Linked DNA regions of Tahibacter amnicola. The main gene of each other region encodes a partner of the protein of the gene in region 2 in a complex. Links are inferred from orthologs where the notes say so. Each region holds a gene or a part of one and is shown on either strand. Other genes may lie near its edges. The genes, in order: N4264_RS03835 and N4264_RS24160.

Evidence for each region.
Region 1: the proteins of N4264_RS24160 (region 2) and N4264_RS03835 are in contact, whole or in part, in a crystal structure (PDB 1JZD), measured with the Escherichia coli proteins. The link is inferred for Tahibacter amnicola from one-to-one orthologs.

The regions. Positions count from the first base shown.
Region 1 is NZ_CP104694.1:918,704-922,082, forward strand. Bases 252-3,316 are described here. They hold N4264_RS03835 (protein-disulfide reductase DsbD), read right to left. Parts: upstream 2,919-3,316; coding sequence 585-2,918; downstream 252-584. Other genes in these bases: N4264_RS03830 (TlpA family protein disulfide reductase), read right to left, coding at 252-588; cutA (divalent-cation tolerance protein CutA), read right to left, coding at 2,993-3,316. Also shown: more of N4264_RS03830, read right to left, coding at 1-251; more of cutA, read right to left, coding at 3,317-3,319. UniProt on the Escherichia coli protein: Required to facilitate the formation of correct disulfide bonds in some periplasmic proteins and for the assembly of the periplasmic c-type cytochromes.
Region 2 is NZ_CP104694.1:6,093,032-6,096,187, forward strand. What follows is about bases 315-3,156. They hold N4264_RS24160 (DsbC family protein), read right to left. Parts: upstream 2,178-3,156; coding sequence 1,452-2,177; downstream 315-1,451. Other genes in these bases: purL (phosphoribosylformylglycinamidine synthase), read right to left, coding at 315-1,239; ahr (NADPH-dependent aldehyde reductase Ahr), read right to left, coding at 2,320-3,156. Also shown: more of purL, read right to left, coding at 1-314. UniProt on the Escherichia coli protein: Acts as a disulfide isomerase, interacting with incorrectly folded proteins to correct non-native disulfide bonds.

The DNA.
Region 1 (3,379 bases), 5.2 Mb from region 2 along the record:
CTTGAGCGCGCCGGGGCGCGTCGCCACGATGCGGCCGTCGCGGCCGATCAGCACGCTGAACGGCAATACGCCGTAGGTATTGCCAAATTGCGTGGCGACTTGCGGCGCGGACGGCGGCGGCAGGACGATGGGATAGGCCACCGGCGTACCCGCCAGAAATTCCTTCACCGAAGCCGCATCGTCCAGTGCCAGTCCGACCACCTGCACGCCCTTGGGCGACCAGGCCTGCTGGAACTTGTCCAGGGCAGGCATCTCCTCGCGGCAGGGCGCGCACCAGGTCGCCCAGAAATTGAGCAAGACGACCTTGCCGTCCCATTGCGCCAGCTCCGTGGTGCTGCCATCCAGTTGCAGCAGGGAAAGGTCGGGGCGGCGGTCGCCCTTGCCGGCAACGACGACACCCTGCGGTGCGCGCGGCGCAGCGGCTTCGATCCAGGCATCGGCGAGCTTGCGACCAAACTCGGTACGGCTGAGGGGCGAGGTAATCCAGGGCGGCGGTACCTGCCCGGTGAGGAAGGTGCCGGAAACCAGGCCGGCCGTGCCGGCCGCCAGCGCCAGGGCGATGACCCCAATGGTGCGTTTGACGCTCATCCGCGCGGCACCTGCTGCACGCGGGCGACGAACTTGTCTGCGGCCTCGAAGCCGATCAGGCGTCGCGGGCGGACTTCCTGGCCACTCGCATCGAAGAACAGCGTGGCCGGCGGGCCGACCAGGCCGAAGCGCTTCATCAGCGCCTGGTCGACGTCGTCGTTGGCAGTGACGTCAGCCTTGAGCAGGGTGATGCCGGAAAGCGCCTGGTGCACGGACGGCTCGGTAAAGGTGAGGTGTTCCATTTCCTTGCACGCGACGCACCAGTCGGCATAGAAGTCGAGCATCACCGTCTTGCCGGCGGCGAGTTCGCGGTCGAGGTCGTCGACGCTCTTGATGGTGCGGAAGGGCAGCCCCTTCTCTTCCACCGGCGCGCCGCCGCCGCCCAGCCCCTTGAGCGGCTGCAGCAGGTCGCGCGATCCGGCGGCCACGCCGACCAGTTGCGCAGCACCGAAGATCAGCAGCAGCACGCCCAGGCTCTTCCACAGCGTGCGCCAGCCCGAAGCGTGTTCCGGCAGGCGTTCCAGTGCGCCCAGGAACACGGCGCAGGCGATCGCCAGTGCGCCGCTCATCAGCATGATCCAGGTCGGATCGAGGATGCGCGACAGCATCCAGATGGCCAGGGCCAGGAAACTCACGCCGAACACGGACTTGACCGCGTCCATCCACGCGCCGGCGCGCGGCAGGAAGCGGCCGGCCGCCGTGCCGGCGACCACCAGGGGTGCGCCCATGCCCAGCGAAAGGACGAACAGGGCCAGGCCGCCGAAGAACGGGTCGCGCGTCTGGCTGATGTACAGCACGGCCGCAGCCAGCGGCGGCGCGACGCAGGGGCCCACGATCAGGGCCGACAGCACGCCCATGATGGCCACGCCGATGAGCGATCCGCCCTGCTGGCGATTGCTGACCGTCGCAATGCGGCTCTGCCACGACGAGGGCAGCTGCAGTTCGTAGAAGCCGAACATCGACAGCGACAGCGCGACGAAAAGACCGGCGAAACTCCACAGGATCCAGGGCTTCTGGAACACGGCCTGCAGATTGGCGCCGACCAGCCCGGCCACGACGCCTGCGATGGTGAAGATCGCCGTGGACGCCAGTACATACACCAGCGACAGCACCAGGGCCCGTTTCGTGGAGACGTTCTCGCCGGCGCCGGCGATGATGCCCGAGAGGATCGGCAGCATCGGAAAGACACACGGTGTGAACGCCAGCAGCAGGCCGAATCCGAAGAACCAGAGCAGGGTCATCAGCCGGTCGCTGGAAAGGCGCGCGGCAAGGACCTGTTCTTCCGACTGTTCGCCCGCGGCATCAGTGCTCGCGACCGGGGTCTTCTGCGAAGCCGCCACCTGCTCGGCGGTTGCCGCCGGCAAGTCGATAGAGACAGTGCGGGTCATCACGGGATAGCACACGCCGTTGTCCTCGCAGCCCTGGAAGCTGGCCTCGAGCGTCATCACGGCGCCGCCGGGCTTGGGCAGGATCAAGGGAATCGGCAGCTCGACCTGGTCGAAGAACACCGTGACCATGCCGAACTTTTCGTCCTTGTGCAGCTTGCCCTCGGGCCAGCGCGGTGCGCCGAGCTGGATGCCGGCATCACCCTTGACCGTCAGCTGTGTCTTGTCGCGATAGAGGTAGTAGCCCTTGGGCATGGTCCAGCGGGCCAGCAGCTCGGTCGGGCTGCTGGCAATGGCTTCGAAACGGAAGGCCTGCTCCGGCGGCAGCGGCAGGCCGGCCTCGCCTTCCGCCGGGTCGGCCGGTGTGGCAATGGCCTTGCCACCGATCTGGCCGAGTGCGTCCTTGAGCGAAGTCGAGGCGGCCGGTGCGGCAACCGGCAGGGTTTCCACCGGGGCCGGGGCCGGCTCGCGCAGCGCCGCTGCGGTCGTGGCGGTGACCGGCGGCAGGCGCAGGCTCACCTTGGTGTTCGACGGGGGGTAGCAGATCTTCGGGTCCAGTTCGTGGCAGCCCTGGATGGAGAGCATGAACTCGACCGTGTCGGCGGCAGGATCGGCCAGGGTGAACGACTGCGTGGCGGTGGCGCTGCCGTGGTAGACCTCCACATCGCCCAGGAACTCATCGTGCTTCTTCTCGCCCGGGGCGAGGTCCAGCGTCCCCAGGGTCACTGCCGGGCTGGCTGCCTTCGTCTTGATGCGCGAGCGGTAGAGGTAATAGCCGTCCGCGACTTTCCAGTCGAGGCGGACGGTATCCCGGGTGGGTGCGGTGGCGGTCAGCGCGAAGGCTTTCTCCACCGGCAGGAGCAGGTCATCCGACTGGGCTGTCGCGCTGCCCATCCCGAGGAAAGCGGCCAGTCCGGCCAGGAAGCGGGAAATTCGGTGACTCATTGCGACTCCAGCAATCAGTGGATGACGTTCCGTGACGTACGCGGGATGCCCGGCCGAAGGTTTCGCCGGCGTCCTCATGGCGGCGCGGGGCCGACGGATCGTGCCACCCAGTCCAGGTAGGCCGGATTGCCAGCGGCGACATCGACCGCGATGACCTCGGGGAGTTCATAGGGATGCAGCGCCACCAGACGGGCGGTCAGGGCCGGCAGCTGGTCGCGGGTCGTCTTGATGAGCAGCAGGTGCTCGGCATCCCGGCACAGGCGGCCCTCCCAGACGTAGGTGGACGCCACGCCCGGCAGGCTGTTGACGCATGCGGCCAGCCGCTCCTGGACAAGCTGGCCGGCGATCCGGCCGGCCGTTTCCGCATCGGGCACGGTGCAATAGGCGATCAGGACTGACATGGCGCATCCGGAAGGGGGCTGGGTGCCGGGTGGCAGCCGCGCACGATAACCGATCCGGTC
Region 2 (3,156 bases):
GCGCAGGTTGGCCAGGCCACCGGCGATCATGATCGGCTTGTCGTAGCCGCGCCGCACGCCCGGCACGCCCGTTTCCTGCTCAAAGCAGCGGAAATACCCGCCGAGCGCGGGACGACCGAATTCATTGTTGAAGGACGCGGCACCAATCGGGCCGTCGCGCATGATTTCGAAGGCCGAGGCCATGCGCGGTGGCAGGGCGCGGTCGTTCTCCCACGGCCGCTGCAGGTCGGGGATACGCAGGTGCGACACCGAGAAGCCGGTCAGGCCGGCCTTTGGCTTGCCACCGCGGCCAGTCGCACCTTCATCGCGGATCTCGCCACCCGAACCGGTCGATGCGCCTGGGAACGGCGCAATCGCCGTCGGGTGGTTATGGGTTTCCACCTTGATCGCATAGTCGATCAGTTCGGCATGCGGCCGGTAGACGCCGTCGGCGTCGGCGAAGAAACGCTGCCCTTCGCTGCCGGCGATCACGGCAGCGTTATCGGAATAGGCCGACAGGGTGTGCGCAGGAGAAGTCTGGTGGGTGTGCTTGATCATCGCGAACAGGGACTTTTCCTGGTCCTGGCCGTCGATGGTCCAGCTGGCGTTGAACACCTTGTGCCGGCAATGCTCGGAGTTGGCCTGCGCGAACATCATGAGTTCGGCATCGGACGGATCGCGCTGCAATTCCCCGTAGCGCGCCGCGAGGTATTCGATCTCGTCCGCGGCCAAGGCCAGTCCGAGGCGCTGGTTGGCTTCGTTAAGCGCGGCGATGCCGTCGCTGCCCAGGGCCACGTGCGCCAGCGGACCGGGATTTCCGGCCAGGAACAGCCCGTTGGCATCGGCCAGGTCCGTCAGGACCGAGTGCACCATCGGGTCATGCAGCACGCGGACCAGCGCCTTCCACTCGGCGGTGCCCTTGGCCGGAATGCCGTCGATCTGGAACGCCTGGCCGCGCTCCACGCGCGTCACGGGGAAACCGCAGCCGCGCAGGATATCGGTGGCCTTGGTCGACCACGGCGAGATCGTTCCCACGCGCGGCACCACCCACAGAGTGGCTGCGCCGGCGGGCCCGGGCCGGGCCTCGAGCACGTCGCCGATACGCTGGCGCACCTCGTCGGTCAAGCCATCGGGCGCATCGAGGAAGTAGACAAAGCGGGCGCTGACAAGGCGCGTCGCACGGACGATCTCGGCCAGTTGACGATTGAGGCGGTCGAGACGGAAGGCGGACAGGGCAGGTTGCCCGTCAAGGACGATCATGGATTGCCGTTCCGGAGAGGGGTTCTCAGAAGGGCGCGCATGATAACCGCTGGGGTCGGGCGCTCGCCATCTTTGGGACTGAACCGGACTCGCCCGCCGGGACGTTGTTTACATCCGGAGCCCTCGCCAACCCGCCCGGCGACGGCCCGCATCCCGCCATACAGAAAAACGGCCCCGTTTCCGGGGCCGCTTTCGATCATGCAATGGCGTGCTTACTTGGACGCCGTGGCGAGGGCGTCCAGGCGCTGGCGCATGGCTTCAGGCGGGAGGTATCCGCCGATCTGGGTGCCGTCCGGCGCAATGATCGTCGGGGTGCCGTTGATGCCAACCCGCTGGCCCAGTTCAAACTGTTCGGCGATCGGGTTGTCACACTTGGCCGATTTCGGATCCTTGCCGGCCTTGGCGTCGGTGAAGGCACGATTGCGGTCGGACGCGCACCAGACGGATACGGCCTTGTCATAGGACGGCGTGCCGACGCCCGAACGCGGGAACCACAGGTATTCGAGCGCGATGCCCTGCTGGTTGTACTGGGCGATGTTCTCGTGCAGCTTGCGGCAGTAGCCGCAGTCGATGTCCGTGTACACCGTCACGGTGTATTTCGGGTCCTTCGGTGCGAAAACGATGCGCTTGGACTTGGGTACCTGGTCGATCAGCTCCTTGCGGATGCCGGCCAGGCGCGACTCGGTGAGATCTTTCTTGTTGGCGATGTCGAACAGGCTGCCCTGGAGCAGGTACTTGCCGTCGGAGCTGACATAGACAACCTGGCCGCCGGTCACCACTTCGGAGAAACCCGGCAGGGCGGACTTGGAGATCGAGTCGATCTTCGCATTCGGCACCAGGGAGTGGATGGCGTCGGTAATGGCCTTGTTGTCCTCGGCCGCGAAGGCGGTGGTGGTCGCCGCCGCGAAGGCGAGGGCCAGGCTGAGCTTGGTGAACATCGCAACATCCTCTGGTGGTATGCGTAGGCAAACTCCGGACAGCGCGGCAAACCAATAGTTCCCGCGCCCGATCGGACTTCCGGACAGGCGGTAGAGAGTGCCCTTTGTGAACGGCGGCCGCAAGCGCGCCGGCCGTCGCCAATCAGTCGAAATCCGCTTTCAGCACCACGCGGTAGCGCGCCTTGCCGGCCGCCAGGTGCGCCAGCGCGTCGTTGACCCGGGACATGGGAAATACCTCGATCTGCGGCGCGATCGCGTGCCGCGCACAGAAGCCAAGCATGGTCTCAACGGTAGCGGGACTGCCGACCGGCGAGCCGCCCACCGACTTCTGCCCGCCGATCAGACTGAAGGCCGGCAGCTGGATCGGCTCCAGCACCGCGCCGACAAAATGCAGCCGGCCGCGCGGTGCCAGTGCCGCCGTGAACGCGGGCCATTCCAGCGCCACGTTGACGGTGACGAGGATGAAGTCGAAATAGCCTGCCCAGCGCTTGATCGCGGACTTGTCGTTGCTCGGTACGACCTGGTGCGCACCGAGCGCCATCGCTTCGTCGCGCTTGGCTTCGCTGGAGGTAAAAGCGGTGACCTCACAGCCCCAGCGGCGCAGAAACTGGATGGCGAGATGCCCCAGCCCGCCGATGCCGACCACCCCGACCCGGTCTGTCGGCTTCACGCCGGCCAGCAGGATCGGGTTGAACACCGTGATGCCGCCGCAGAAGAGCGGGCCGCAGGCCTCCGACGCCAGGCTTTCCGGCAGCGGCGTGACCCAGAGCCAATGGCTGCGCACACGCTCGGCGAATCCCCCGTGGCGACCGACAATCGTTTCCTGGCTGCTACCGCACAGGTGCTGGTCGCCGCGCAGGCAGGAATGGCAATACTGGCAACTGCCGGAAAACCACCCCAGCCCCACGCGCTGCCCCACCTCCCGCCCTTTCACCGCCGCACCACAGGCCACGATGCGGCCGACGATCTCGTGGCCGGG